3 regions of the Bradyrhizobium sp. USDA 4474 genome follow, and region 2 is predicted to be linked to each of the others. Evidence: predicted binding sites of a transcription regulator. Region 2 holds the regulator's gene; each other region holds the start of a gene.
What was found. Region 2 encodes HrcA, which represses chaperone genes, less so after heat shock. Its sites were predicted from a motif close to GTTAGCACTCNCNNNNNGNGAGTGCTAAC; they were not measured.

Region 1 (9,730 bases), 2.7 Mb from region 2:
AGGGCGCCAGGGGCGACGTGCTGGACCGTTCGCCGCCGCCCGAACTTCAGCCCTGAAGATCACGCCGCTCTCCGGCGCGGACTACGCCGTTCCGCGCCACGGAAGTTTGCGGCCTGCAGCTGCTTGACGATCAGCGCCTGGCCAGTGAGCGGCTCTCGGTTGTGAGATCCTGGGCGGGGCGGCGTTCCGTCCACAGTTGCACGCCGATGAACACCGCGACTGGCGGTACGGCAGCCGCAAGCGTGATCGCGGCATCGAGCCAGACGCCGTGCGTGAACGCGAACAGATTGAGCCCGGCCCAGGCCACCATCGCCGCCGCGGCCGCGACGTAGCCGAGCGCGCTGCGTCGCCAGGCGAGCAGGCCGACCAGCAGCATCGGCAGCAGGATCGCGACGAGGCCATCTGCGATGTGAACCCTGCGGTCGCGCAAGATGCCGTCGCCGGCGACCAGATGCGTGATCGCGGTCGACACCACCTCGACGCCGGGCATCAGGGAATCGAACGGCGTCGGAGCGAAATCGCTGCCGCCGGCAACGGCGGCGCCGATCACGACGATCCGGTTCTCGATCGCCTTGCGGTCGAGCGTGCCGTCGAAAATGCTCTGCGCGCTGACGGTGCGAATGGTGCGGCGCGGGCCGTAATAGGTGATGGGCAGCGAAAAGCCGCTATCGGTCGGCACCGTGCGATCACCGAGCATGAGATGATCGGGCGCGATCGTCAGCGGCTTGTCGAGCGCGCGGCTGGCGACCCGCAGCGGCAACGACAGTTCGATCCTGTCGCCGGTCCGGAACAGCATCGGCTCCGAGAGCGGCGAGCCGGATTGTCCGGTCGCGACGTTGACGATTCCGACATCGGCGTGGTCGGCGAAAGCTGGCAACGGCAGCAGAAAGCGCTCGGCCTGGGGAAGGGTGGCGAGCGGCCCGTCGCCGCCGGATGCCACCGTCTCGCTCGCGGCCGGAAAGATCGCAGCGCCTGCGAGCACCATCGGGCCGGTCGCAAGCGTGTGGGCCAGCGTGGCATCGCCGATCGCGGCGCTGCGGTCGACCAGCAACAGGTCGATTGCGACGATTTTCGGCTTGAACTGCACGATGGTGTCGACCACGCGGGCGAGGTCGGCGCGCGGCAGCGGATAGCTGCCGCCGCGTTTCACCACGGTGTCGTCGATCGCGACGATGGTGACGAGATCGGGCGGAGCCTGCACGCCACGAACCTGGGTTCGCCAATCGGTCAGCGTCGCCTCGAGCCGATCGAGAAAGAGCAGATGGCCGTTGGCGTGAGCGGCAAAAATGCCGCCGCCCCATAGGGCAGCGAGGACGAGGGCCAACACGATCTCGGTGCGTCTATTCATACCGTCGTACTGCGATCCGGTCTTGGTCCGCGTCGTTTGGCGCGAACCTCGTTTCAATGTCTGCGGACTTCGTGATCCAGCCTTCTTGGCCGGGCCGTGGTGACCCAACCTTGCCATCAGCACACCGACGCGCGGCAAAAGGCCGAGCACGTAGCTATTTTCTCGTCCGGGCCATTTCCAGATCGGTGCGATCAATTTTCAGTCAGGGAAAACCGTCTTTCCTCTCCCTTGTCCTCCCTGGAGAGGGAGGAGCCGGGCTGCGCCAGCGTGGCGCAATGGCTTCCCCGCTTTCTTCCGGTAATGGATGACCACGAAAACGACTTGGTTGGTGCGTTTAGAGATGCGGCCGGAGGTCTCGGAATCGGCTGCGGAACCGGCCGAGAATTGTGGTTAACAGCGTAGCCTAAGTCAGTAGTTGTGCGGGCTTTTTTCTCGAAATGGCACAGCGTTAACGGGTTGCCCTGGATCTGCCAGAACTTAATCCGCATTTAACTAAAAGTCGCCTTAATGACGCTCCGACCTTCTGCGAGATGCCATTCCCGGATCGTGACCAGCGGCACTTCGGAGGGGGACTTAGTGACACCGTCCTGGACGCAAGGCGAATGAGTACGAGTATCGCTGCGCAAAGTTACGCGGCACGGAAGCCAAACAATTCTCGGAAGTCTTCCCGGAACATGACCAACCAAAACGTGCTTGGCGCCGCCGTGGCCGGCTGCGTCCTGCTTGCCGGCTGGACCGTCTACAACAACATCTTCGCAGCCAGCGTCTATCCGACCGTCGGCAGTTCCGGCTACGACGAGCCCGTGGTCAAGCGCGCGCCCAAGGTCGCGCTGCGCGAAGCGGGCGAGGCCATCAGGGAAACCTTTGCGCTGCTGCCCGACCGGCTGCAGGTGGCTGCACCGATCTCGCGCGAAATGTTCAATGAGCGCTTCGCCGCGGCAGCGACGCAAGGCGTGGACTCCAACGCCGCGAGCGCCGCGCCCGAGACCAAGGTCGCCGAAGTCAAGGATGCGCCGAAGCCGACCGTCGTCGCGAAGGTCGCGGACGTGCTGAAGAGCCCCGTCAAGGCCGTCGAGAGGATCGCGGATTCCGCGAAGACCAGGCGCTCGGAAGCGCCGGTGCAATTGGCTTCTGCTGATCCGGCCCAGATCGTGCCGGCGCCCGAGGCGAAGCCGAAGTCCTTTGCCGATCGTGCCAAGGCCGCGGTGATGTCGATCACCGGCCCGCGCCAGTCGATGGTGGAGAAGCTCTGGGGCAAGCGCGAGCCCTCCGGCGGCTTGCTCGCCTACGCCTCGGCCGACGCCAGCGTGACCTCGGCGATCGCGCCGAAGGAGCAGAACCCGATGTTCGGCGGTGCGCCGCCCTACGAACGCGACACCGCGGTCTACGACATCACCGCCAAGACGGTCTATCTGCCTGATGGCACCAAGCTCGAGGCGCATTCCGGCCTCGGCTCCAATCTCGACGATCCGCGCTCCTCGAAAGTCCGCATGCGCGGCGTGACCCCGCCGCACATCTACAATCTGAAGCCGCGCGAAGCGCTGTTCCACGGCGTGCCCGCGCTGCGTCTGACACCGATCGGCGGTGAGAACGCAATCTACGGCCGCGATGGCCTGCTCGCGCACACTTTCATGCTCGGGCCGAACGGCGATTCCAACGGCTGCGTGTCGTTCAAGGATTACTACGCGTTTCTCGACGCCTATCGCAACAAGGGCATCCGCAAGCTCGCGGTGCTGGCGCGCGTCGAGTGATCTCAGTCGCCTCCAGACAATAACAAGGGCCGCTTGCAGCGGCCCTTTTTCATTTCGCCGCTTCCGCCTGTGACCTTGTCAGGCCGCGCTGGTTGCCATGGTCTTGCGCAGCGCCATCTCGGTCGCGATCGCCTCCCGCACGGTGGGGCGCGCCTGCAGGCGTTCGAGATAGGCTGCGAGCGGTGGCCATTGCGCGATGTCCACGCCTGCGGGACGAAGCAGCAGCAAGGCCCAGGTGAGATGCGCATCCGCGACGGTGAAGCGGTCAGCCACCAGGAACTCGCGGTCCGCCAGATGTGCCGATGGCACCGACAATGTCTGTCCGATCCGCGCGCGCGGCTTGGCGAGAGAGGCATCATCCTTGTACCAGAAGGTCGGAAACAGAAAGGCCTTGTGGATCTCGGCCCCGACGAAGCTCAGCCATTCCTGCAAGCGGTAGCGATTGACGTCGCCAGGCGGTGGTGCAAGACCGCGCTCGGGCTTCATGTCGGCAATGTATTGCAGCACCGCCGCGTTTTCCGTCAGGCGCTCGCCGTTCTCCAGCACCAGCACCGGCACCGCGCCCTTCGGCGAGATGTCGCGAAAATCGCCGCCGTCGTCCGCAATTTTCTTGGTCTGGAGATGCACCTGATGATAGCGCGCATCCAGACCGGCTTCCATCAGCGCGATGCGGCTCGCAAGCGAGCAGGCCATCGGCGAGAAATACAGCTCCAGCATCGCGTTTCTCCGTTATCTCAGCGCATCGCCGCGCGCGATGATCGCGAAGCGGTCGGAAAGTTCGGCCAGCGCAACCTCGTGAATGGTGCGGGCGTCGAGCGTGCCGCCGCGTCCATCCGGCAGGTCGCGCGTGGCGCAGGCATCGGCATCGACAGTGGTGCGAAGGCCGAGATCGAGTGCGGCCCGCGCGGTGGAGCTGACGCACATATGCGTCATGAAGCCGGCCAGCACGATGTTCTTCCTGCCGGTCTCGTCGAGGCGCGCCTTGAGGCCGGTGCCGGCGAAGGCATTGGGCAGCTCCTTCTCGATCACCAGCTCGCCGGAGCGCGGCTGAAGCTCCGCGACGATGGCGCCGCGCTGGGTGCTGCGATCGAACAGGCCGCCTGCCTTGCCGCGATGGGCGATGTGGATGATCACAGTTCCCGCTTCGCGCGCCCGCGCCAACAGCGCGGCTGCGCGCGCGATCGCCGGCCGGGCGTCGGGCAAGGCAAGGGGCCCCGCGAGGTATTCGTTCTGGATATCGATCAGCACCAGCGCGGCGTCGCCAAGACGCGGCGGATTGAGGTCGGCGCCGGCGAGCTGGAGCAGGGTCGTTGCAGCAGTCATGGTCGTGGTCATCTCCGAGGGAAAGCCGAGGAAGGCCTGCCCAACCATAGCGCGGGGTGGGCCTGCCGATATGCAGGGATATCGCAGCCGCCGGCTGCGATATTGCAGGCAGACCCCGCGCGATGTAGCCTGACGCCATGAACTGGGACGATTTGCGCATCATCGCTGCCGTCAGGGACGAGGGCACCTATGCCGGCGCCAGTGCGCGACTGCGCATCGACGAGACCACGGTCGGGCGCAGATTGTCTCGCGTCGAACGCGCGCTCGGCCTGCGCCTGTTCGAGGCCGCCGACGGCGTCCGCAAGCCAACGCGGCAATGCGAGGCGGTGCTGGCGCATGTCGAAGCGATGGCGGCGCATGCCGCCGAGATCGGCCGCGTCGGCGAGAGCCTGGCAGGTCCGGTGGGACGCCTGCGCATCGCCTCCACCAACACGGTCGCCGAAGAGGTGCTATCGCCGCGCGCGAGCGACTTCCTGCGGGCCAATCCCGGCCTGACATTGCAATTCCTGACCTCGAGCGAGAACGTCAAGTTCTCGCGCTGGGAGGCCGATCTCGCCATCCGACTGCGCAAGCCCGACAAGGGCGACTTTGCGATCTCGAAGCTCGGCGAGATCAAGCTCTATTATTTCGAGCCTGTCGCGGGCGAAGGCGAGGCGATGCTGTGCGCCTATCCGGATGAGCTCGGTGCCATTCCCGAGATGCAATTCCTGCGTACCAGGAAAGTCCGTGCGCGCTGCGTCACCGACAACGTCCGCGTCATCCGCAACATGATCCGCGCGCATCAGGCCGCCGGCGTGTTGCCGGAATATGTTTGCGCGGATCTGCTCGCCGATCGTCGCCTGCGTGCCGCGCTGTTGCCGAAGCGGCGCGATGCCTGGCTGCTCGTGCAAAATCATCTCAAGCGCGACGCCGCAACGCGCGTGACGATCGATTGGGTGAGGACGTGTTTTCAGGAGATGGCGCGCAGCTGAGGCGATGTTTCGATGTGACGATCCAAAATTGTTGTTACAGCTCTTGGTTGAATGGTTCTCCGTCTGATCCTGACCATTCGGTTGTCATTCCGGGGCGGCGCGAAGCGCCGAGCGACGGTGCGCAATTGCGCACTTGCGTCCGGCTTGCGACGACGAGCGCGCGTCCAAACAAAAACCCCGGCATTGCTGCCGGGGTTTCGCATTTGTGGAGCGAGATCCCGGATCTGCGGTGCACCACTCCGCGCTGCACCGCGTCCGGGACGACTTCGTCGCCTTAGAAGTCCATGCCGCCCATGCCGCCGCCCGGGGGCATCGCGGGCGCCGCGCCGCCCTTCTTGGGCAGTTCGGCGACCATGGCTTCCGTGGTGATCAGCAGCGCCGCAACCGAAGCTGCGTTCTGGATCGCGGTACGGACCACCTTGGTCGGGTCGATGATGCCCTTCTTGACGAGGTCGCCATATTCGCCGGTCTGGGAGTCGAAGCCGTAAGCATAGGCCTTGTTCTCCAGGATCTTGCCGACGATCACCGAGCCGTCTTCACCGGCGTTGATCGCGATCTGGCGAGCGGGCGCCGACAGCGCTTTGCGCACGATCTCGACGCCGGTCTTCTGGTCGTCGTTCTTGGTGCGCAGGCCCTTGAGCTGCTCGGAGGCACGGAGCAGGGCGACGCCGCCGCCCGGGACGATGCCTTCCTCGACAGCCGCGCGGGTCGCATGCATCGCGTCATCAACGCGATCCTTGCGCTCCTTCACCTCGACCTCGGTCGCGCCGCCGACGCGGATCACCGCGACGCCGCCGGCGAGCTTGGCGAGACGCTCCTGGAGCTTCTCACGGTCGTAGTCCGAGGTGGTCTCCTCGATCTGCGCCTTGATCTGGGCCACGCGCGCCTCGATGTCGGCCTTCTTGCCGGCGCCGTTGACGATCGTGGTGTTCTCCTTGTCGATCATCACCTTCTTGGCGCGACCGAGCATGTTGAGCGTGACGTTCTCGAGCTTGATGCCGAGATCTTCCGAGATCGCCTGGCCGCCGGTCAGGATCGCGATGTCCTGCAGCATGGCCTTGCGGCGATCGCCGAAGCCCGGAGCCTTGACGGCCGCGACCTTGAGGCCGCCGCGCAGACGGTTCACGACCAGGGTCGCGAGCGCCTCGCCTTCGACGTCCTCGGCGACGATGACCAGCGGCTTGCCGGTCTGCACCACGGCCTCGAGCAGCGGCAGCAGCTCGTTGAGCGAGGAGAGCTTCTTCTCGTTGATGAGGATGTAGGCGTCGTCCATCTCAACGCGCATCTTGTCGGCGTTGGTGACGAAGTAGGGCGAGATGTAGCCGCGGTCGAACTGCATGCCCTCGACGACGTCGAGCTCGGTCTCGAGCGACTTGGCTTCCTCGACGGTGATGACACCCTCGTTGCCGACCTTCTTCATGGCGTCGGACAGGAACTTGCCGATCTCCTGGTCGCCGTTCGCCGAGATGGTGCCGACCTGGGCGATCTCGTCGTTCGAGGTGACCTTCTTGGAGTTCTTCTGGAGGTCCGCAACGACGGCCTCGACCGCGAGGTCGATACCGCGCTTGAGGTCCATCGGGTTCATGCCGGCGGCAACCGACTTGGCGCCTTCCTTGACGATCGCCTGGGCAAGCACGGTGGCGGTGGTGGTGCCGTCGCCGGCCGCGTCAGCGGACTTCGAGGCGACTTCGCGCACCATCTGCGCGCCCATGTTCTCGAACTTGTCGTCGAGCTCGATCTCCTTGGCGACGGTGACGCCGTCCTTGGTGATGCGGGGAGCGCCGAACGACTTGTCGAGCACGACGTTGCGGCCCTTCGGACCGAGCGTGACCTTCACCGCGTTGGCGAGAACGTCGACGCCGCGCAGCATCTTGTCGCGCGCTTCAACCGAGAATTTGACTTCTTTGGCTGCCATCTGGAGTTTTCCTTGGATATGTTTGACTGGAGGGAGCGAGGGGCCGTTAGGCCGCCTTCTTCTTGGAAGCGGGGACGTCGAGGACGCCCATGATGTCGCTTTCCTTCATGATCAGGAGATCGACGTTGTCGATCTTGACTTCAGTGCCAGACCACTTGCCGAACAGCACGCGGTCGCCGACCTTCAGGTCGATCGGGATCAGCTTGCCGGCTTCGTCGCGGCCACCCGGGCCAACGGCGACGACTTCGCCCTGGGAGGGCTTTTCCTTGGCAGTGTCGGGAATGATGATGCCGCCAGCGGTCTTCTCTTCTGCGTCGATGCGCTTGACCACGACGCGGTCGTGAAGCGGACGGAAATTCATGCAGTCCTCCTAAACATTTGCACGAGTTGAGGTTTTTAGCTTGTTAGCAATCTGTGCCCGCGAGTGCTAGCACAGGCGGGATTGAAATAGGACAGGAATTTTGCGGGAGCAAGGGTTTGTAGCAAAAAAATCAGCAGCCGGAAGCACCGAGTGCCAACTTCGTGCGGCCATCGTTAACCGCGTCGCGAGGGCCTCTCCAGGCTTCCTTGGGGGCCGTATTAGCACGGAGCTGCATCTGCTGCTAACGCGTTGAATTTCAACAGCTTGTTAAACTTTTAGGCTTGAGATGGATTGTCGGTTTGCGTCACATTTCTCTCATGTGAGCGCATCTCCACCGGGTGGCGCAACCAGTCGCGTACCGGATCAAGCCACCCCCTGAATGCGCTCCTGCAAAGGAGGTTGGCATGGGATTGCGGGTTGGAACCGTTTCCGAGGATTTCCGGAAACAGTTGCTGGGCTACGGGCTGACGACGGCCCAAATTCTCTACAGGATGCCGGATCATCGCTCGCTGCTGCAGACCTATGTCTGGCAGAACTACGACATGTTTCCGAAATTCCCGGCGCTGACCGACTTCCTGGCGTTCTGGCAGGAGAAGCTCGACGGCCCGCTGCATTCGGTGACGGTGGCGCATTCCAAGCTGATCAAGCCGGCCGAGCTGCGCGCCGTGGATGGCGTGTTCCGGCTGCATTGACGGTGTGTAGGGTGGATTAGCCTGCGGCTGGGCGAAGCGCGTCGCTGGCGTAATCCACCTCTTTGCTTTCCACGCCGAGAGAGAATCGGTGGATGACGCCTTCGGCTGATCCACCCTACGAGAGCTGTTTTCATGCTAGCCTCCGTCCATGACAACGGGAGGCCGGCCCATGGCCAAGAAAACAAAATCGGAAACAAAATCGGAAACAAAATCGAAAACAAAATCGCGCAGCGCAGCCCAGAGCGCAGTGAAAAAGCGCAGCGGCGCCAAAGCCGCAACCCGCTCCTCGGCGCGCAAGGCGGTGAGGGCGAAGGCGCGCACGACGACGGCAAATGCATCCGTCAAGAAGCCGGCGCGCCCCAGGCAGCGCATCGCCATCAGCCATCACCGCGAGGAAGATTTCAAAGCCGATGGCCTGCGTGCTTACGCAAAATACCGCGACCTCGGCATCGCCGCCGCAAGCCACGGCCTCGCGCAAGCTCACGTCATCCGCCTGCAAGGCCCCTGCGATCCCACTGAGGTCTCGAAGCTGCACTTCCACGACGTCGAGTTCCAGATGGTCTACGTGCTCAAGGGCTGGGTGAAGACCTACATGGACGGGCAGGGCGAGACCATGATGAAAGAAGGCAGCGCCTGGACCCAGCCGCCGAAGATCAAGCACATGATTCTGGACTATTCCGATGACGTGGAATTGCTGGAAGTGATCCTGCCGGCGGAGTTCAGGACGGTGGAATTGAAGGCGTAGGCCGATCTCGTCACTTGTCATTGCGAGCGAAGCGAAGCAATCCAGACCACCTTCGCTGATACATTCCTGGATTGCTTCGCTCCGCTCGCAATGACGGCGGAGAGACCGCGCTACGTCAACACTCCCACGATCGCGCCCATCAGGCAGGTCGTCAGCGTCCCCGACACGATAGACTTCAATCCCAGTGCGTTGATCTCCTCGCGCCGGTCCGGCGCCATCACACCCAGGCCGCCGATCATGATGCCGAGGCTGGCGAAATTGGCGAAGCCGCACATCGCGTAGAGCATGATCAGGCGCGAGCGCGCATCGAGTGTATCGGGTGGCATTTTCGAGAAGTCGACATAGGCGACGAGTTCGTTGAGCACGGTCTTGGTGCCCATCAGGCTGCCGGCGGTGATCGCCTGGTCCCACGGCAGTCCCATCAGCCAGCACACCGGTGCCATGATCAAACCCAGCACGCGCTGCAGCGAGATCGCGGCACCGCCGACGTTGGGCAGCAGGCCAAGCACCGCATTGACGAGATAGACCAGCGCCACCAGCACCAGGAGCATGGCCACGATGTTGATCAGCAGTTCGATCCCCGCACTGGTACCTTTCACGATGGCGTCCATCGTGCCCGAAACC
Region 2 (9,730 bases):
ATAGGCGTCGCCCTGCACCACAGTCGCCTGCGGATAGCGGTCGCGCAGCAGCGCGCAGAAGCCGGGATTGTATTCGACGAGCACCAGACGCTTCTGGTCGACGCCGCGCTCGACCAGGGCCGAGGTGATGGCGCCGGTGCCGGGCCCGAGCTCGACCACCGGAGCGTCGGAATCGACATCGACATAGTGAGCCATGGTCCGGGCCAGCAGCTTGCCCGACGGCATCACCGCGCCCATGTGGAGGGGCTTTTCGATCCACGATCTGAGAAAGCGCACCTCGTCATCTAGACGGGGCTTCTTCAACGCACGCGCGGACGATGGCAATGGCATGTCAGGACCGGACGGGACCGCGTGACAGCGGCGTGTCAGAAAAAGGTCATAAAGACGTATAGGCCGAAGCCGATACGGTCAAGCCGGCTCAGTTCGCCCGATTGCCGAAGAAATCCTTGACCTTGGCGAAGAAGCCCTCGGATTCCGGCTGGGTGTTGCCGGAGGAGAGCTTTTCGAACTCGACCAGCAATTCCTGCTGCTTCTTGGTGAGGTTCTGGGGGGTCTCGACCACGACCTGAACGTACATGTCGCCCATCTGGCGGGAGCGCAGGACCGGCATGCCTTTTGATGCAATGCGGAATCGACGGGCGGACTGGGTTCCGGCAGGCACCTTCACCTTGGCCTTGGTCTGGTCGATGGTCGGCACCTCGAATTCGCCGCCGAGCGCCGCTGTCACCATCGAGATCGGCACCCGGCAATGCAGATCGGCGCCGTCGCGCTGGAAGAACTGGTGCTGGGCCAGCGACAGGAAGATGTAGAGATCGCCGGGCGGGCCGCCGCGGACGCCGGCTTCGCCTTCGCCGGCGAGCCTGATCCTGGTGCCGTCCTCGACGCCTTGCGGGATATTGACCGACAGCGTGCGCTCGCGGGTGACGCGGCCCTGGCCCGAGCAGGACGGGCAGGCGTCCTCGATCATCTGGCCGCGGCCCTGGCAGGCGGGGCAGGTGCGTTCGAGGGTGAAGAAGCCTTGCGACTGTCGCACGCGGCCGGCGCCGCCGCAGGTCGAGCAGGCCTTCGGCTTGGTGCCGGCCTTGGCGCCGATGCCCGAGCAGGCCTCGCAGGTGACGGAGACCGGAATCTCGATCTGCGCGGTCTTGCCGGCAAAAGCTTCCTCGAGGGTGATTTCCATGTTGTAGCGCAGGTCGGCGCCACGCTCGCGGCCGCCGCGGCCCCGCTGGCCGGCCATGCCAAACAGATCTTCGAAAATATCGGAGAAGGAGGAGGCGAAGCCCGCACCGAAGCCGGCGCCACCGCCGCCGGGACCGCCCTGCTCGAACGCGGCATGGCCGAAGCGGTCGTAGGCCGCGCGCTTGTCCTTGTCCTTCAGGACCTCGTAGGCCTCGTTGATCTCCTTGAACTTGACCTCGCTGGTCTCGTCCCCGGGATTGCGGTCCGGATGAAACTTCATCGCCAGCTTGCGGAACGACGATTTCAGTTTGCTCTCGTCGGCCGTGCGTTCGACTTCGAGGGTTTCGTAGTAGCAGCGCTTGGTGGACGTGGACATGTCTGACTCAGGTCTATCCGATCGCGATTCAAGTCGGAGCGAAACGACGTCGCCACGCGACGATATGGGCGGCCTTCCGCGTCGTGGCAGCGGACCGCATGGGAGCGTTGAGCATAAGTGCTGGGAATTGATTGATCGTAACGGGCGCATCGCCCGTCTGCCCCGACACGAAAGCCTCCCCCCTTAGGGGGGAGGCCGACGTAGCGTGTGGGGTCCAAGCCGTCCGCATCATACCCTCTCGGGCTTTAAGCGGACTTCTTGTTGTTCTTGTCGTCGTCGACTTCGGTGAATTCCGCGTCGACAACGTCGTCCTTCGCAGCGTCCTTGGCCGCATCGGCCTCAGCCTGCTGCTTGTACATGGCTTCGCCGAGCTTCATCGAGGCCTGCGCCAGCGTGTTGGTCTTGGCCTTGATCGCCTCGGCATCGCTGCCCTTCAGCGCTTCCTTAAGGTCGCTGACGGCGTCCTCGATGGCGCGGCGCTCGGTCTCGGCGACCTTCGAACCGTGCTCGGCCAGCGCCTTCTCGGTGGAGTGCACCAGCGCATCGGCATGGTTCTTGGCGTCGACCGCCTCGCGGCGCTGCTTGTCGGCCGCGGCATTGGCCTCGGCGTCCTTGACCATCTTGTCGATGTCGGCTTCCGAAAGCCCGCCGGAGGCCTGGATGCGGATCTGCTGCTCCTTGCCCGTGGCTTTGTCCTTGGCCGAGACGTTGACGATACCGTTGGCGTCGATGTCGAAGGTCACCTCGATCTGCGGCATGCCGCGCGGCGCCGGCGGGATGCCCATCAGGTCGAACTGGCCGAGCATCTTGTTGTCGGCCGCCATTTCACGCTCGCCCTGGAAGACGCGGATGGTGACCGCGTTCTGGTTGTCCTCGGCGGTCGAGAACACCTGGCTCTTCTTGGTCGGGATCGTGGTGTTGCGGTCGATGATGCGGGTGAACACGCCGCCCAGCGTCTCGATGCCCAGCGACAGCGGGGTCACGTCCAGCAGCAGCACGTCCTTGACGTCGCCCTGGAGCACGCCGGCCTGGATCGCGGCACCGATCGCCACGACTTCGTCCGGGTTGACGCCCTTGTGCGGCTCCTTGCCGAACAGCTGCTTCACGACCTCCTGGACCTTCGGCATGCGCGACATGCCGCCGACCAGCACGACTTCGCCGATCTCACCGGCGGTGACGCCGGCGTCCTTGAGCGCCTTGCGGCAGGGCTCGACGGTCTTCTGGACCAGGTCGTCCACCAGCGCCTCGAACTTGGCGCGGGTGAGCTTCATCGTCAGATGCTTCGGACCGGTCTGGTCCGCGGTGATGAAGGGCAGGTTGATCTCGGTCTGCGTCGTCGACGACAGCTCGATCTTGGCCTTTTCAGCGGCTTCCTTCAGGCGCTGCAACGCGAGCTTGTCGTTGCGCAGGTTGATGCCCTGCTCCTTCTGGAACTCGTCGGCGAGATAGCCGACCAGCCGCATGTCGAAATCTTCGCCGCCGAGGAAGGTGTCGCCGTTGGTCGACTTCACCTCGAACACGCCGTCGCCGATTTCGAGAATGGAGATATCGAACGTGCCGCCGCCGAGATCGTACACGGCGATCGTGCCGGCCTTGGTCTTGTCGAGGCCATAGGCCAGCGCGGCCGCGGTCGGCTCGTTGATGATGCGCAGCACCTCAAGGCCCGCGATCTTGCCGGCGTCCTTGGTCGCCTGGCGCTGGGCGTCGTTGAAGTAAGCGGGAACGGTGATGACCGCCTGGTCGACCTTCTGGCCGAGATGGGCTTCCGCGGTCTCCTTCATCTTCTGCAAGATGAACGCAGAGACCTGCGAGGGCGAGTAGGTCTGGCCGTCGGCCTCGACCCAGGCGTCGCCGTTCGAAGCCTTCACGATCTTGTACGGAACGAGCTTCTTGTCCTTCTCGACCATCGGGTCGTCGTAGCGGCGGCCGATGAGGCGCTTCACCGCGAAGAACGTACGCTCTGGATTGGTCACGGCCTGGCGCTTGGCGGGCTGGCCGACGAGGCGCTCACCGTCATCAGTCACGGCGACGATCGAAGGCGTCGTGCGCATGCCTTCGGAATTCTCGATAACTTTGGCGTTCTTGCCGTCCATCACGGCGACGCACGAATTCGTGGTGCCGAGGTCGATCCCAATGACCTTTCCCATGGTCCTGATATCCTTCTTTTTGCGGCAGGTTGGCTGGGCCCAGAAGGCACCCGAACCGAAACCCCCTAAGATCAAACATTCGCGATATTGCGATGGTTGAGGCTCATATAGGAGGGGGGGAGGAGCCCGCAAGGACCGAACGCAAGTTTGGACCGTGAAAACATTGGGTTTTGGAAGATCATATCCGGGCTTCACCGCCCTTGCGGGTGAGGATTTGTTAACAGGTTCAGTGCTCAGGCCGTCTCCGCTGCCGTGATCGGCCCGGCCCTGTTGCCGGCGCACCAAACCCGCTAAAAGGCGGACCGGCCGGACGGCCTCGTCACGGGGCCGCTTCGCGCGACAACGCGGCCAACGGCCGACCATCGTACGGCCTCAATATGAACCAATCAGAGTGCCCATGAAGCTGATCCGCCCCCTCGCCGCGCTCGCCCTTATCGTTGTCTCCGCGCTTCCGGCGCTTGCTGCCGACGCCGTGTATCCGCCGGGTCTGCGTCTCGGCATGGTGCCGCTGGTCGGGCTGAGCAAGGCCAAGACCTTCCCGGGCTTCGAGAACGAGGACGGCAGCGTCAAGGTGCTGGTCACCGAACTGCCGCCGGCGGCCTATAACGAGGTTGCAACGGCCTTCAACGCCAATCCGGGCGGCGTCAACGGCGTCAAGCCGGAGAAGATCGAGACATCGGCGGGCCTTGCCTATTTTACCACCGAGAGCGGCAAGGCCGGGGACACGCTGGTGAAGCGCTATTCGATGATCGTGCCGGGCACTGGCTTCTCCGGCTATGTCGCGGTGCAGGTCCCGGAGAACGCCTCGAAGATCTACACCGACGAGGCGGTGCGGCAGATGTTTGCGACCGCCACCCTGCGCAAGGAGGTGTCGGCTGACGAGCAGCTCGGGCTGATGCCGTTCAAGATCACCGATCTCGCCGGCTTCAAGGACATCCGCACGCTGGTGCCGGGCTCGAGCATCATCCTGGCCGACGGTGACGAGAGCGCGGGCTATGAATCGAAGCCGTTCATGATCCTCGGCCTGATCGGCGCCACTCCGCAAGCCGCCGACGACCGCGCCCGCTTCGCCCAGGAGGCCGCACTCCAGATCCCCGGCCTGCGCGAGTCCCGTGTCACCATGTCCGAGCCGATTCGCATCAACAGCCAGCCCGGCTTTGAGACCCGGATCGACGGCGTCAGCGGCAAGGACAAGACCCCGGTCACGGTCGTGCAATGGATCCGGTTCGGCGGCGGCACCTCGCTGCGCATCATCGCCAGCGCTCCGCGCGACCAGTGGTCCGACGCCTTCACCCGCTTCCGCGCCGTCCGCGACGGCATCCAGCCGAAGGGGTAGCGCCCATCCCCTCACCAGGGCCGGCTGCATTTTCGGGCTTTCGTTTGTACACGAACGGAACTAGGCTTCCCTCCACCGGATCAACCTTGAGGGAGGCGGACGATGATTAATCGACGACAGATCTTGGCCGCGCTGGGGACCACCACACTCGCGAGCCTCGCGCCATCGGCACTTTTCGCAGCAGCCTCGATCAAGCCGGACGATGCATCCGCGCTGCTCGTGATCGATGTGCAGAACTGCTTCCTGCCGGGCGGCAGCCTCGCGGTGAAGGAAGGCGAGCAGGTCGTGCCTGTGATCAACAAGATGGCCAAAGCATTTTCGAACGTGGTGATGACGCAGGACTGGCACACGCCCGGCCACGTCTCGTTCGCGTCAGCGCATTCCGGCAAGAAGCCGTTCGAGACCATCGACCTGCCCTATGGCAAGCAGGTGCTGTGGCCCGACCATTGCGTGCAGGGCACCGATGGCGCCTCGCTGTCGAAAGACCTCTCGATCCCGCAGGCCGAGCTCATCATCCGCAAGGGCTTCCACAAGGATGTCGACAGCTATTCGGCCTTCGTCGAAGCCGACGGCAAGACAACGACGGGGCTCGCCGCCTATCTGAAGTCCCGCAAGATCAAGCGCGTCTTTGTCGCGGGCCTCGCCACGGACTTCTGCGTCGCCTGGACTGCGCTCGATGCGCGCAAGGCTGGTTTTTGAAGTCTACGTCGTGGAAGACGCCTGCCGCGGCATCGACAATCAGGGCTCGCTCGCGAAGGCCTGGGTCGACATGGCCAAGGCCGGCGTGAAGCGGATTCAGTCCGCGGATATCGCGGTGAGCGCATAAAGCGCTCACCTCTGCCAGACCTTGAGGAAGAGGAGGAGACGCGCGCGAGCGCGCTCCTCGATATCGTTCAGTTCGCTTCGTTGCTGTTCGCCGCGGGCGCGGGCTTTGCGCCGCCCTTGGCGACGCCGACCAGCGCCGGACGCAGCACGCGCTCGCCGATGGTGTAGCCGGCCTGCATGACCTGCACGACGGTGCCCGCGGGCACCGATGCGTCAGGCACCTCGTACATCGCCTGATGGAAGTTCGGGTCGAACTTCTGGCCCTGCGGATCGAGCTTCTTCACGCCGTGCTTTTCCAGCGCATTGAGCAGCGAGCGCTCGGTGAGCTCGACGCCCTCGATCAGCGCGATCAGGCCGGGATCGGCCGCAGCACGCGCTTCGGACGGAACGGCATCGAGCGCGCGCTGGAGATTGTCGGCGATGTCGAGCACGTCGCGGGCAAAGCCGGTGATGCCGTAGAGCTTGGCGTCGGCGACCTCCTTGGCGGTGCGCTTGCGCAGGTTCTCCATCTCGGCCAGCGTCCGCAGCATGCGGTCGCGCGCCTCGGCAGCTTCCTTTTGCAACGTTTCGACCGAGCCGGGCTCGGGATCGTCGGGCATGATGTAGGGCTTTGACACCACGGGTTCGCCGGTCGGCGCGGCCGTGTCTTCGGGTTGCCGGGTGGGATCGGTCATCGGCTGCTTCTCGAACTCGTCTCAAGGGGAGGTTTGCTGGCCCGGATATCGTGCTTCGGACGCCGAAAATCAAGCGCCCGTGATCGGCTCAATGCCGGTCAGCCCGCCCAGCAGGCGGCTGACGATGCGGGCGGCATAGTCCACGGTCGGGATCACACGGGCATAGTTCAGCCGTGTGGGCCCGATGACGCCCAAAACGCCGACGATGTGGCCGGCGGCATCCCGATAGGGCGAGATGATGGTGGAGGAGCCGGACAGCGAAAACAGCTTGTTCTCGCTGCCGATGAAGATTCTGACGCCTTCGGCGGTTTCCGCGCGCCCCAACAGGTCGATCACGCCGCGCTTGGTCTCGAGATCCTCGAACAACAGCCTGACACGCTCGAGATCCTCGAGCGCGTGCAGATCTTCCAGCAGATTGGCGTGCCCGCGCACGATGAGCTGGCGGTCCTCGTTCTCGCCGCCCGACCAGCTCGCGATCCCGGCCGAGATCACCTTTTGCGTCAATTGATCGAGCTCGGCGCGGGCCTCGCCGAGCGCGGTTTCCAGCTCCAGCCGCGCCTCGGCGAGCGTCCGCCCGCGAATCCGCGCATTGAGGAAATTGCCGGCTTCCGTGATGGCCGAGGAGGGAACCCCCGGCGGCAGCGCCAGCACACGGTTTTCGACCTGGCCGTCCTCTCCGACCAGGATGACCAGCGCCTTCTCGGGTTCCAGCCGGACGAATTCGATGTGCTTGAGCCGCGCATTGGACTTCGGCGTCAGCACCACCGCCGCGGCGCGCGTCAGGCCGGAGAGCCGGGTCAACGCCTGATCCAGCGCCGCCTCCACCGATTGGGCGTGGCCGACGGTGGCGAGCTGGCTCTGGATCGATTGCCGCTCGGACTCGTTGAGATCGCCGACCTGCATCAGGGCGTCGACGAAGAAGCGCAGGCCGAGTTCCGTCGGCAGCCGGCCGGCGGAGGTATGCGGAGCGTAGATCAGACCGAGCTGTTCCAGATCGGCCATGACGTTGCGCACGGAAGCCGGCGACAGCGGCATCGCGATCAGGCGCGAGATGTTGCGCGAGCCCACCGGCTCACCGGTCGCGAGGTAACTTTCGACGATTTGACGAAAGATGTCGCGGGAACGCTCGTTGAGCTGGGCGAGGCCTGCGCGCGGCGCGATCAGATGGATCGGATCGTGATGGGCCACAGACGTTAACTCCTGTCAGTTCCTCGTAATTTGTCCATCCCGGGCGCGTCTGACAAGCGTGGCGTTTGCGGGGCAGATATCAGGGGCGAAAAAGCCTTGCTGCCCACCCTCACCCCACCTACAAGCACCGCGAACAGCCTGACCTTGCGAGTTTTGGAGGATTTCCCATGCGGCCAAGCCGCCGTGCGCCCGACGAATTGCGCCCCGTGACGCTTGAGCGTGGCGTGGTCAAATATGCGGAAGGCTCCTGCCTCGTGAAATTCGGCGACACCCACGTGCTTGTGACCGCCACGCTGGAAGACCGCCTGCCGCCGTGGCTGAAGGGCCAGGGTCGCGGCTGGGTCACCGCCGAATACGGCATGCTGCCGCGTGCGACCTCGGAACGCACCCGCCGCGAGGCCTCGGCCGGCAAGCAGAGCGGCCGCACCGTCGAGATCCAGCGCCTGATCGGCCGCTCCCTGCGCACCATCGTCGATCTCGAAGCGCTCGGCGAGCGCCAGATCACCGTCGATTGCGACGTGCTCCAGGCCGACGGCGGCACCCGCACCGCCTCGATCACCGGGGCCTGGGTCGCGCTCGCCGACTGCATCAACTGGATGAAGTCGCGCAACATGATCAAGGCCAACGTGATGCGCGACAACGTCGCCGCGATCTCATGCGGCATCTACAAGGGCACGCCGGTGCTCGATCTCGACTATGCCGAGGACTCGGCAGCCGAAACCGACGCCAATTTCGTCATGACCGGTGACGGCCGCATCATCGAGGTGCAGGGCACTGCGGAACGCGAGCCGTTTACGCAGGACGAGTTCCTGGCGCTGATCGCATTGGCGCAAAAAGGCATCGCGCGTCTGGTGGACTTGCAGAAACTGGCTGTCGCGTAGTCAATAGCCCCATGCACCGCCGAATCACCGGAAAGCTCGTCATCGCGACCCACAATCCCGGCAAGCTCGCCGAGATGAAAGAGCTGCTCGCGCCTCACGGCATCGAGGTGGTGTCGGCCGGCGAACTCGGCCTTGGCGAGCCTGACGAGACCGGCAGCGATTTCCGCAGCAACGCCGCGATCAAGGCAATCGCGGCCGCGCAGGCGACCAAGCTACCGGCTTTTGCCGATGATTCCGGAATCGTCGTCGACGCGCTCGACGGCGCGCCCGGCATCTACAGCGCACGCTGGGCCGGTCCGTCCAAGGACTTTGCCGCCGCCATGGCGCAGATCGAGCGCCTGCTGCAGGAGCGCGGCGCCACCACGCCGGACAAGCGCAAAGCGCATTTCGTCTCGGCGCTCTGCGTCGCCTGGCCCGACGATCATCTCGAACAGGTCGAGGCGCGCGTCGACGGCACGCTGGTGTGGCCACCCCGCGGCACCGCCGGCTTCGGCTACGATCCGATGTTCCTGCCCGACGGATACGACCGCACCTTCGGTGAGATGACCAGCATCGAGAAGCATGGCCTGCCGCCGCTCGGCCTCGGCCTGTCGCACCGCGCCCGGGCCTTCGTGAAACTGGCGGAGATCTGCCTTGAGCCGCGCTGATAAAGATGCGTTCGGCGTCTACGTGCACTGGCCGTTCTGCCTGTCGAAGTGTCCCTATTGCGACTTCAACAGCCACGTCCGCCACGCCGCCATCGACGAGGCGCGTTTTGCGGCCGCCTTCGCGCGCGAGATCGAAACGACTGCGCAGCGCTCGCCCGGTCGCGAAGTCAGCTCGATCTTCCTCGGCGGAGGCACACCATCGCTCATGCAGCCCGCCACCGTCGGCGCGGTGCTCGATGCGATCGGCAAGCACTGGCGCGTTGCCAACGACGTCGAAGTGACGCTGGAAGCAAACCCGACCAGCGTCGAGGCCACGCGCTTCGCCGGCTATCGCGCTGCCGGTGTCAATCGAGTCTCGCTCGGCGTGCAGGCGCTCGACGATGCCTCGTTGAAAGCGCTCGGCCGCATGCACAGTGCGCGCGAGGCACTCGACGCCGTCGCCATCGCGCGCCGCTCGTTCGATCGCTATTCGTTCGA
Region 3 (9,730 bases), 940 kb from region 2:
CTGCCGCCTCGTCGGATACGTTGAGCTTGGCGCCGGTGCTCTCGTCGGCGGTCGTGGTCGAGGGACTGCCGATCCAGACGATCAGCTTGTCGGTTGCTCCTGGCTTGTCGGCGGAGACGAGGCCCGCAACCTCGATCGTGTCGGTGAGCTCGAGCGCCGGGAAATCCTGGTTGGGCCGCTTGAAGACGAGCTTGAGCTTGCCGGTTGAGGCGCTGAAGCTCTGCGAGACCGGCTTGGCCGCGAGCGTCTTGCTCAGCACGCCGGCGATCGCGGTGGCGAGCTTGTCGCGGTTGATCTTGTCGCCGTCGCGCCAATCGGCGGCTCCGATGCGGATGGTGCGATCCATCTCCACGAGCCCCGCGGTCCAGCCGGCGGCGGTGACGCCCGGCATCGCCTTGAATTTCGCGAGCAGCGCCGCCGCGTGCTCAGGATCGACCGACATGTTGATGGTCTGCTCGCCGGCACGCAGCGCGTCGCAGCCGACGGAGAGACTTGCCAGCGTCACCTCGACGTCCTGGCCCTTGAGGCTCTTCAGGAAGTCGGTCGCGGCATCGAGCTTGACCTTGACGGCGATCGCTTCGGGCGAGACTTCGGTAAAATCCTTCGGCTGCGGCGTGATGCCGTCGTCGGTGGTCTGGTTGTCCAAGAATTCCTTCTCGCTGAGATCGGCATTGTCGGGCGAGGTCACCTCCGTCACGGCCTGACCGATGCCGATCTGGCCGCGGAATTCGAACGTGTCGCCGGTCGGCTTGCGGGTGAGCTTGACCGTGACAGGCGCCTTCGCGCCGAGGCTCGTGGTCGTGCCGGTCAGCGTCTGGCCGGAGACCTGGAGATTGACGACGAAGCGGTCCTTGCGGTCGGAATTCTTCGCCACGGGATAGCAGACGTCGAGCACGGCCGCGGTAACCGTCTTGCCCTGCCGCGTCTCCTTCAGGATCACGTCGGCGTTGCCGTCCATCAGCCCGTCGATCGAGGTGAAGTAGCGTGTCTCCACGCCGCCGGGTGCCGCGGCCTTCGGCGACAGCTTCATCTGGGCGGACACGAGCCCTGGCGAAATCACCAGCAGGGACGCCAAAACAGCCGTCGGGCAAAACAGAAGCGCGCGCATTGACGAAATCCTCGAACGAATGGAATCGGGCGCCACCGTAGTAGCACGGCCCACGATCGGCAAAAAAGAAGGCCGCCCGGAGGCGGCCTTCGCAACATCGTCAGGTCAGGATGGGCTTAGAAGCCGCCCATGCCGCCGCCGGCCGGCATGGCGGGCGAGGCGTCCTTCTTCGGGGCTTCGGCGACCATCGCTTCGGTGGTCACCAGCAGGCCGGCCACGGAGGAAGCGTCCTGCAGCGCGGTGCGCACCACCTTGGCGGGATCGATGATGCCCTTCTCGATCATGTCGACATAGTCCTCGGTCTGGGCGTCGAAGCCGAACGTCTCGGACTTGTTCTCCAGGATCTTGCCGACCACGATCGAGCCTTCCACGCCCGCGTTCTCGGAGATCTGACGGATCGGGGCTTCCAGCGCCTTCAGCACGATGTTGATGCCGGCCTGGACGTCGGCATTGGCGTTGGTGAGACGGCCGACGGCCTTCTTGGCGCGCAGCAGGGTCACGCCGCCGCCGGGGACGATGCCTTCCTGCACCGCGGCGCGGGTGGCGTTGAGCGCGTCCTCGACGCGATCCTTCTTCTCCTTGACCTCGATCTCGGTCGCGCCGCCGACGCGGATCACCGCGACGCCGCCGGCGAGCTTGGCCAGACGCTCCTGCAGCTTCTCGCGGTCGTAGTCCGAGGTGGTCTCCTCGATCTGGGCCTTGATCTGGCCGACGCGGGCCTCGATGTCGGGCTTCTTGCCCGCACCGTTGACGATCGTGGTGTTCTCCTTGTCGATCACGACCTTCTTGGCGCGACCCAGCATCTTCACCGTGACGTTCTCGAGCTTCATGCCGAGGTCTTCGGAAATCAGCTGGCCGCCGGTCAGGATCGCGAGATCTTCGAGCATGGCCTTGCGGCGATCACCGAAGCCCGGCGCCTTCACCGCGGCAACCTTGAGGCCGCCACGCAGGCGGTTGACGACCAGGGTGGCGAGAGCTTCGCCCTCGACGTCCTCGGCGATGATGACGAGCGGCTTGCCCGACTGCACCACGGCTTCCAGCACCGGCAGCATGGCCTGCAGCCCGGAGAGCTTCTTTTCGTGCAGGAGGATGTAGGCGTCCTCGAGCTCGGCGGTCATCTTCTCGGGATTGGTCACGAAGTAGGGGCTGAGATAACCGCGGTCGAACTTCATGCCCTCGACGATGTCGACTTCGGTGTCGAGCGACTTGTTTTCCTCGACGGTGATGACGCCCTCGTTGCCGACCTTCTGCATCGCCTGGGCGATCATCTTGCCGATGGCGGCATCGCCGTTGGCCGAGATGGTGCCGACCTGGGCGACCTCGGAGGAGGCGGCGACCGGCTTGGCGCGCTTTTCGATGTCCTTGACGACGGCCGCAACAGCGCTGTCGATGCCGCGCTTGAGGTCCATCGGGTTCATGCCGGCGGCAACCGCCTTGGCGCCTTCGCGGACGATGGCCTGGGCCAGCACGGTCGCGGTGGTGGTGCCGTCGCCGGCGAGATCGTTGGTCTTGGAGGCGACCTCACGCACCATCTGGGCGCCCATGTTCTCGAACTTGTCCTCGAGCTCGATCTCCTTGGCGACGGTGACGCCGTCCTTGGTGATGCGGGGCGCGCCGAAGCTCTTCTCGATGACGACGTTGCGGCCCTTGGGGCCGAGCGTCACCTTGACGGCGTTGGCGAGAATGTCGACGCCCCGCAGCATGCGATCGCGCGCGTCTCCGGAAAACTTGACGTCCTTGGCAGCCATGTTCTGCAATCCCTGTTCATTCGTGATGTGTCGTGCGTGGTGATATCAGGCGGAATGATGGATGCCCGGACCTGATGATCCGGGCATGACATTCAGCGGCTGTTCAGGCAGATGGCCTTAGGCCATCACGCCCATGATGTCCGACTCCTTCATGATCAGGAGATCTTCGTTGTCGATCTTGACCTCGGTGCCCGACCACTTGCCGAACAGCACGCGGTCGCCGACCTTGAGGTCGATCGGGATCAGCTTGCCAGCCTCGTCACGGCCGCCGGGGCCGACGGCGACGATTTCGCCCTGGGACGGCTTTTCCTTGGCGGTGTCGGGGATGATGATGCCGCCCTTGGTCTTTTCCTCGGCGTCGATACGTTTGACCACGACACGGTCATGCAGCGGACGAAATTTGGACTTAGCCATGACGTTTCCCTTTGGAGGCTCGCTTCTCTGAAAGCAGCGGAAGTGGGTGGGGGCGGCGCCGCCGTTCCCCCTCCCGAGGGTCGCACGGCGCGCTTAGCAATCGGGCTTTCCGAGTGCTAATAGTGCGCCACGGAAATATGGCTTGGCCGCGATCCTGTCAAGCAAAGGTGGTTAAGCGATTGGTGAGGCGGATATAGGATGGTGGCAATAGAAATTCGTTCGGAGCGCCGGCGTGTAGTAGGACGTCATTGCTCCGGCAGCGGTTTTGCGCTTGGCTGCGGGAGGGGCGCGGCCAAAGGCTTGCTTGGGGGAATGCCATGATCAGTTCAGCTCACGCGCGCACGGTTGCCAATCTGGCGGCGGCCTCTTGCCTTGCGCTGCTGCTGGGTGCCTGCGGCGGCGGCATGAGCCTGCCGTCCTTCTCGTCGTCCCAGCCGGCGCCCGAGGCTGAGCCCGGCACCGGGCCGGAAATGCCGGCCTCCATCCGCGCCGACGAGATCGTCGGCCGATGGGGCCTCGCCTCGTTCCAGAACCCGGCCGACCGCGCCCGCACCGAAGCGGCCGCGCGGGCCCAGTGCAAAAATCCCTACGTGATCGGCGCCGGGTCCTCCGGCGGCGTGATCATGCATCTCGCCGATCAGGCGACGCCGCAGGAGCTGCGGCTGAAGGGCTCGCCGAGCGGCAAGAACTATATCGGCCCCCCCGGCCCGACGCCGGGCGAGCTGGATCGCGAGGTCGTCTCCTTCGACGGTCGCGTCATGATCACCCGCTTCGTCGACAAGGACGCCGCCACCCGCTACGGCAACATGGTCTACGTTCGTTGCGCGCCGCGGGCGTGATGTCTGACGTCCCCTCTCCCGCAAGGGAAGAAGGAAGGGGTCTCGCAATGACAGCCCAAAACAAAAAACGCCGGCTTGCGCCGGCGTTTCGTTTTTCTGATCTCGCGTTCGCTCAGTCGAACAGCGCGTCGATATCGTCCTGCGAGGCGTGACCGACGTCGCCGGCGAGCTTCGGACCGTTGAGGAGCTTTTCGTCTTCGCTGCGGGTGTCGACCGGCACCGGCGCGTGGGACTTGATGGCGTCGACGCCGCCCCAGATGTCCATCATCGAATTGATGTGCTGCTCGATGAACTTCATCGTGTTCATGACCTTGCTGATGCGCTGGCCGGTCAGGTCCTGGAAGTTGCAGGCTTCGAAGATCGAGATGACGCGTTCCTGGATGTCGTCGGCGAGCCGCTTCTGCTGGTCGGCCGATTGCACCTTGGACATGGCGCTCGCGGCCTGGTCGATCGATTCGGCCGCTTCGAGAATTTGCTGGGTCGCCTGCTCGGTACCGCCGACCACCGCGCCGAGCTCGCCATTGACCTTGGCCATCTCGCCGCCGTCGAAGCTCTTGCCGTGCAGGGTCGCGATCTCGCGCTTGGTGCGGTCGATGGCGTCATGAATGAGGTCGAGCTCGACCTTCAGCTTCTCGCATTGCTCGATCTGGGCCCGGTAGGTGTCGAGCAACGCGCGCGTCTCCGCGACTTCCTGCGCCACGACGCCTTCGCTCGGCGGCAGCGCGGGCTGACCGCTTCGGGCCATCTGTGCGCGGATCGCGCGCAGCTCTGCCATGATCTCGGTATGCATCGGGCCCGACTCGTCGGTTACGTCCAGAACTGGCATCTCGCCACCGGCGATATCCTCGACACGAAAACGCTTGCGGTGAACAGCCATCAGGATACTCCCCCACCTCACTCACGCGTCTTTGTAGGCAGAAGCAATTTAACACGAGGTTCACGTCCGGAAGTGTGGTGCGGCCGCGTGCGACGGCGTGCAAACGCGCGATTAACCATGAGGCTTTGCGCTTCATCGAAAATAAACGCTGATCGCCAAATTGCACCGCCGTTCGCGACGTGGTGAATCGAAACGGCCGCTGCGTTTACCAAACGAAACGGAGTTTGCTCTTTATTGACCACGTCGAGGACGCCAACAGCCAGCGCGTTCGGCGGCGAATGCAACGAGACGAAACAGTACAGAGTACGTCGATGTTCAAGAAAATGTCTGTCGCGCTGCTCGGCAGCGCATGCGCCTTCATTGTCGGCGCTACCAGCGCGAGCGCCTTCGACAACAGCGTGCCGAACGATCCGCCTGCAGTGCTCTACCAGCGGCAGGTCGCTCCGGCGCCGGTGCGCGTCGCCTCCAATGCCAACATGGGCGGCGGCTTCATCGAGTTCCTGTTCGGCGATGGTCCCGGCCGCGGTCCGGCCTATTCGCCGCAACAGCCGATCTATCAGCAGCAGCCGGCCTATGCCGATCCGCGCCGGATGCCGCCGATGGGCGAACCGCAGATGCAGGGTGCATATCAGCAGGGCGCAAGCTACCAGCAGGAGGCGGTCGACCCGCGCCAGCGTCCGTTCGATCCGAAGTTCGAGAAGCAAGTTGTCGACTATAGCGGCAAGGAGAGCGCCGGCACGATCGTCGTCGATTCCAACAACAAGTTCCTCTATCTCGTCGAGGGCAACGGCCGCGCGATGCGTTATGGCATCGGCGTCGGCCGCGAAGGCTTCACCTGGACCGGGGTGAAGTCGATCACGGCCAAGCGCGAATGGCCGGACTGGACGCCACCGGCGGAAATGATCGCGCGCCGCCCCGATTTGCCCAGGCACATGGAAGGCGGTCCGGAAAATCCGCTCGGCGCGCGTGCGATGTATCTCGGCTCGACGCTCTACCGCATCCACGGCTCCAACGAGCCCTGGACCATCGGCACCAACGTCTCCTCCGGCTGCATCCGCATGCGCAACGAGGACGTCATCGACCTCTACGGCCGCGTCAATGTCGGCACCAAGGTCGTGGTGATGTGAGCGCCTGACCTTCCAATAAAAACGGCCGCCTCACCGGCGGCCGTTTCTGCTTGGCGCTGGCGCAGCCTCACGCGTAATCGCTGCCGCCGTCGTCTCCGCCGCCGAAATCGCTGTCGTCGGCGACGTCCGTATTGCCGTCGTCGTTGTTGTCGAAATTCTGGTCGTTGTTGTCCTGATCGTTCGATCCCTGGTCGAGGAAGCCCTGACGGGAATCCCGGTTCGATCCGATGTCATCGAGGCCGGCATCGCGCGCAAGCGAGCCGCCGGACTGGTCGCCGCCCCAGGGACCGCCACCGCCGCGTTCCTCGATGATGGTGGTGTCGCCAAAAGCCTGATGCGATCCGCCGCCCATCATGCCGCGAATACTGGAGAGCAGCAGCGAGCCGCCGACCACGCCGGCCGCGGCTGCCGCCGCGGTGCCGAGAAACGAGCCGCCGCCACCACCGACCGGCGGGGCGCCGTAACCTTGTCCATACCCCTGGCCTTGCCCGTAAGCCTGTCCATAGGGCGGCTGGCCGTAACCCGGCTGGGCCTGCTGCATCGCCTGGCCGCTGTTCCAGACCGGCCGCTGCTCGCGCGGCGGCACGTTCGGAACCGAGCCGCGCGACGGACTCGAGCCGAACAGCGTGTCGCGCATCGTATCCAGGAAGCCGCCGGACTGGGGCTGCTCCGGCGCATGGGCCGCTTCCAGCTCCTGGATGCGGTTATGTGCGCGCCTGAGCGCCTCGTCCTGCAGCAGCGTGGTCTGCACCAGCGCATAGACCGCGCCCGGCGCCTTGCGCAAGCCGTCCGAAATCGCGGCGATCGCGTCGGGATCGCGCGGTGCATTTTCCAGCTTCGAAAGCCGGTCGAAAAGCTCGTCCACGAGCTGGCGTTCCTGCGGCGTCATGGTCATCTCCCTCGCGCGAAACAAGCGCAAGCGGGATGTAGGGTTCCATTGTGGCCCCAACAGTGGCCGCCGGATTAAATTTCGGTATGCGACAAATGGGCCCGTGGCTTGGCTTTCGCCGCTTTCATCCCAATGTCACATCACTGGTCGCGAGCAGCTGCGCGAAGGCGTCGCTGGCGAGATAGCCATGCTCGCGCTCCCGGACGTCCGTCATCGGGTCGAGACCGGTGAGGATCTCGTCGACGAAGCCCGGATGGCACATCACGAGGCCGCCCTCGGGAAGACCCTCGAGGAATTGGCGCATCAGCGCGCCGAAATCAGCCGCCCGCGTGAAGTCGTAGGCCCCCGCAAAGGCAGGATTGAATGCGAGACCGGCGCGCCCCGCACGCTTGCGGAATTGCGCGCTGAGGATATCGAGCACCATCGCCTTTGGAGACGTCAGCCGTTGCGCCAGCGGCAGATCCCGGCCGCCCTGGCGCACCCATGCCTTCGGCGCGATCTCCGCGACGGCCTCGACAAAGCCGTCACGCACTTGCGGAAACAACTGCACATGCTGATGGCCGTCGACGAAGTCGGGCGCGCGGCCGAAGGCTTCGGCAAAGGCCGCAAGCTGTGCCCGCACCTCGTTGCGAAAAAATTCGCTGTCGAGCCGCCGCATCAATCCGGCGCGCAGCAGCTTTGGAAAGGCCATGAACATGTCGCCGTCGAGCGGACGGAAATGCATGGTGAGCGGCCGGAATGGCGCCGATAGGGTCACATGCAAACCGATCGCGCAGCGCGGGCTTGCCTCCGCTACGGCCTGAAGGGTCTCGACCTCGTGCGGCGCGATCGCGGGACCTACCATCATCACCGAGGTCGCATTGAGGCGGCCGCGTTCGATCAGGTCGCGGATGGCGCGGTTGACGCCCGGGCTGATGCCGTAATCGTCGGCGCAGAGCCAGATCTGCCGCGGCGCTGCCGCAGCCGCGCTCATTCGGCCGCCGTCCTGTTCGGCGCGTCGGTGGCCTTGTCGGCCTCGAAGTGCTTTTCGCTGTGCTCGGCGACGAAGTAGATCGGACGCGCTTTCAGCTCGGAGAGGATCTTGCCGATATATTCGCCGACGATGCCGATCATGATGAGCTGCACGCCGCCGATCGTCATCAGGCCGACCACCAGCGAGGGATAGCCGGGCACCTGCTTGCCCGTCGTGAACACTTCCCAGAGGATCGAGAGCCCGAACAGGAAGGCGATGCCGGCCAGCAGCACGCCGAGCAGGCTGGCAAAGCGCAGGGGCGCGACCGAGAACGACGTGACGCCCTCGATCGACAGGCCGAGCAGGCGCGCGGCGCTGAACGTCGTCACGCCGTGGACACGCTCTGCTGGCTCATAGTCGACGCGGATCTGACGGAAGCCGATCCAGCTTGCCAGTCCCTTGAAGAAGCGGTTGCGCTCCGGCAGCTGCCTGAGGGCCGCGACCGCGCGGGGCGACAGCAAGCGGAAGTCGCCGGCGTCTTCCGGGATTTTCTGGCGGGCGCCCCAATTGATCAGCGCGTAGAAGCCGCGCCCGGCGAGCCGCCGCAGGAAAGGTTCGTTGTCGCGGTGCGCCTTGGCGGTATAGACGACGTCGTAGCCGTCCTCGATCCAGTGCCGCACCAGCTGCTCGACCAGATCGGGCGGATGCTGGCCGTCGCCGTCCATGAACATGACCGCGCCCAGGCGGGCATGGTCGAGGCCGGCCATCAGTGCCGCCTCCTTGCCGAAATTGCGCGACAGCGAGACGACCTGGACGTCGACCGCGTCAGCCGGCAACGAGCGCGCGACCGAAAGTGTCGCATCCGCGCTGCCGTCGTCGACATAAACGACCTCGCAGGCAAGGCGGTAGCGTCGCCGCAGGGTCTTGGCGATGTCGCAGATGCGCTGGTGCAGGACCGCAAGGCCGGCCGCCTCGTTGTAGACGGGAACGACAATCGACAGCCCTTTCGCAGCCGCAGTCGCCGCGGTGGTGGTCAGGCCGGAAACGTCAGAGCCCAGCGTCATTGATCGGGGTTCCAGAGGGCGTTCGAGATCATCTCAACAGCATATGATAGCTGAGGCTTGCTGTCGCTACGCTGAACGGAGCAGCTCGACACCTTTGGGCTCACTGCCGCAGGAACGCTTCGAGCTTGGCGAACAGCGGGTTCTCCCGGTCGAACACGTAGTCGAGCGAAACCACGGAGACGGTCTCGGCGCCATGTTCGCGCAGGAAGCTCGCGAGCGCATAGATTTGCCCGGGCGGGCAGTGCAGCGTGAGCATTCCCGACGATGTCGGTCCGCCGAACGGAGCCACAACGCCGAATCGGCTGTGAGCTTCGCCGAGCAGGGCCGCGTCGCATTGCCGGAAGCGGGTCCGGACCTCGCGGTACTTGTTGGCCCGCGCCCGTGCCGCGATGTGGTCGAGGATGACGCGCGCGGTCTCGCGGGCCTGCGGCGACCAGTCGGCGTCCTTCGAGGCGACCAAATTGGCCTGGCTGCGCAGGATCACGCCGTCGTCGAGCACGCGCAAGCCGTTGGCGGCGAGCGTCGCACCTGTCGTGGTGATGTCGACGATCAACTCGGCGCTGCCAGCCGCCGGCGCGCCTTCGGTCGCGCCCGCGCTTTCGACGATGCGGTAATCGGCGATGCCCCGCTGCGAGAAGAACGCGCGCGTGAGGTTGATGAACTTGGTCGCGACCCGCATCCGCATGTGATGCTGCTCGCGGAAACCGGTGGC

Region 1: the regulator HrcA is predicted to act here: its motif matches at 7,712-7,740, upstream of ACVW16_RS05385 (co-chaperone GroES).
Region 3: the regulator HrcA is predicted to act here: its motif matches at 3,363-3,391, upstream of ACVW16_RS13520 (co-chaperone GroES).

What each region holds. Positions count from the first base shown of each region.
Region 1 is NZ_JBSRZJ010000002.1:746,196-755,925, reverse strand. It holds gene ACVW16_RS05420 (glycosyltransferase family 39 protein) at 1-56, shown strand, start outside; partial or broken gene ACVW16_RS05415 (CHASE2 domain-containing protein) at 137-1,348, opposite strand; gene ACVW16_RS05410 (DUF2778 domain-containing protein) at 2,023-3,099, shown strand; gene ACVW16_RS05405 (glutathione binding-like protein) at 3,178-3,816, opposite strand; gene ACVW16_RS05400 (cysteine hydrolase family protein) at 3,829-4,422, opposite strand; gene ACVW16_RS05395 (LysR family transcriptional regulator) at 4,560-5,393, shown strand; gene groL (chaperonin GroEL) at 5,668-7,308, opposite strand; gene ACVW16_RS05385 (co-chaperone GroES) at 7,355-7,669, opposite strand; gene ACVW16_RS05380 (usg protein) at 8,074-8,361, shown strand; gene ACVW16_RS05375 (cupin domain-containing protein) at 8,531-9,106, shown strand; gene ACVW16_RS05370 (NupC/NupG family nucleoside CNT transporter) at 9,217-9,730, opposite strand, start outside.
Region 2 is NZ_JBSRZJ010000002.1:3,408,494-3,418,223, reverse strand. It holds gene ACVW16_RS18050 (class I SAM-dependent methyltransferase) at 1-330, opposite strand, end outside; gene dnaJ (molecular chaperone DnaJ) at 419-1,555, opposite strand; gene dnaK (molecular chaperone DnaK) at 1,801-3,702, opposite strand; gene ACVW16_RS18035 (hypothetical protein) at 4,100-5,038, shown strand; partial or broken gene pncA (bifunctional nicotinamidase/pyrazinamidase) at 5,141-5,864, shown strand; gene grpE (nucleotide exchange factor GrpE) at 5,932-6,537, opposite strand; gene hrcA (heat-inducible transcriptional repressor HrcA) at 6,607-7,725, opposite strand; gene rph (ribonuclease PH) at 7,893-8,606, shown strand; gene rdgB (RdgB/HAM1 family non-canonical purine NTP pyrophosphatase) at 8,618-9,253, shown strand; gene hemW (radical SAM family heme chaperone HemW) at 9,240-9,730, shown strand, end outside.
Region 3 is NZ_JBSRZJ010000002.1:2,466,238-2,475,967, reverse strand. It holds gene ACVW16_RS13530 (hypothetical protein) at 1-1,108, opposite strand, end outside; gene groL (chaperonin GroEL) at 1,225-2,856, opposite strand; gene ACVW16_RS13520 (co-chaperone GroES) at 2,974-3,270, opposite strand; gene ACVW16_RS13515 (hypothetical protein) at 3,588-4,109, shown strand; gene ACVW16_RS13510 (protein phosphatase CheZ) at 4,222-4,986, opposite strand; gene ACVW16_RS13505 (L,D-transpeptidase) at 5,298-6,113, shown strand; gene ACVW16_RS13500 (DUF2076 domain-containing protein) at 6,181-7,002, opposite strand; gene ACVW16_RS13495 (ChbG/HpnK family deacetylase) at 7,127-7,975, opposite strand; gene ACVW16_RS13490 (glycosyltransferase family 2 protein) at 7,972-9,018, opposite strand; gene hisG (ATP phosphoribosyltransferase) at 9,119-9,730, opposite strand, start outside.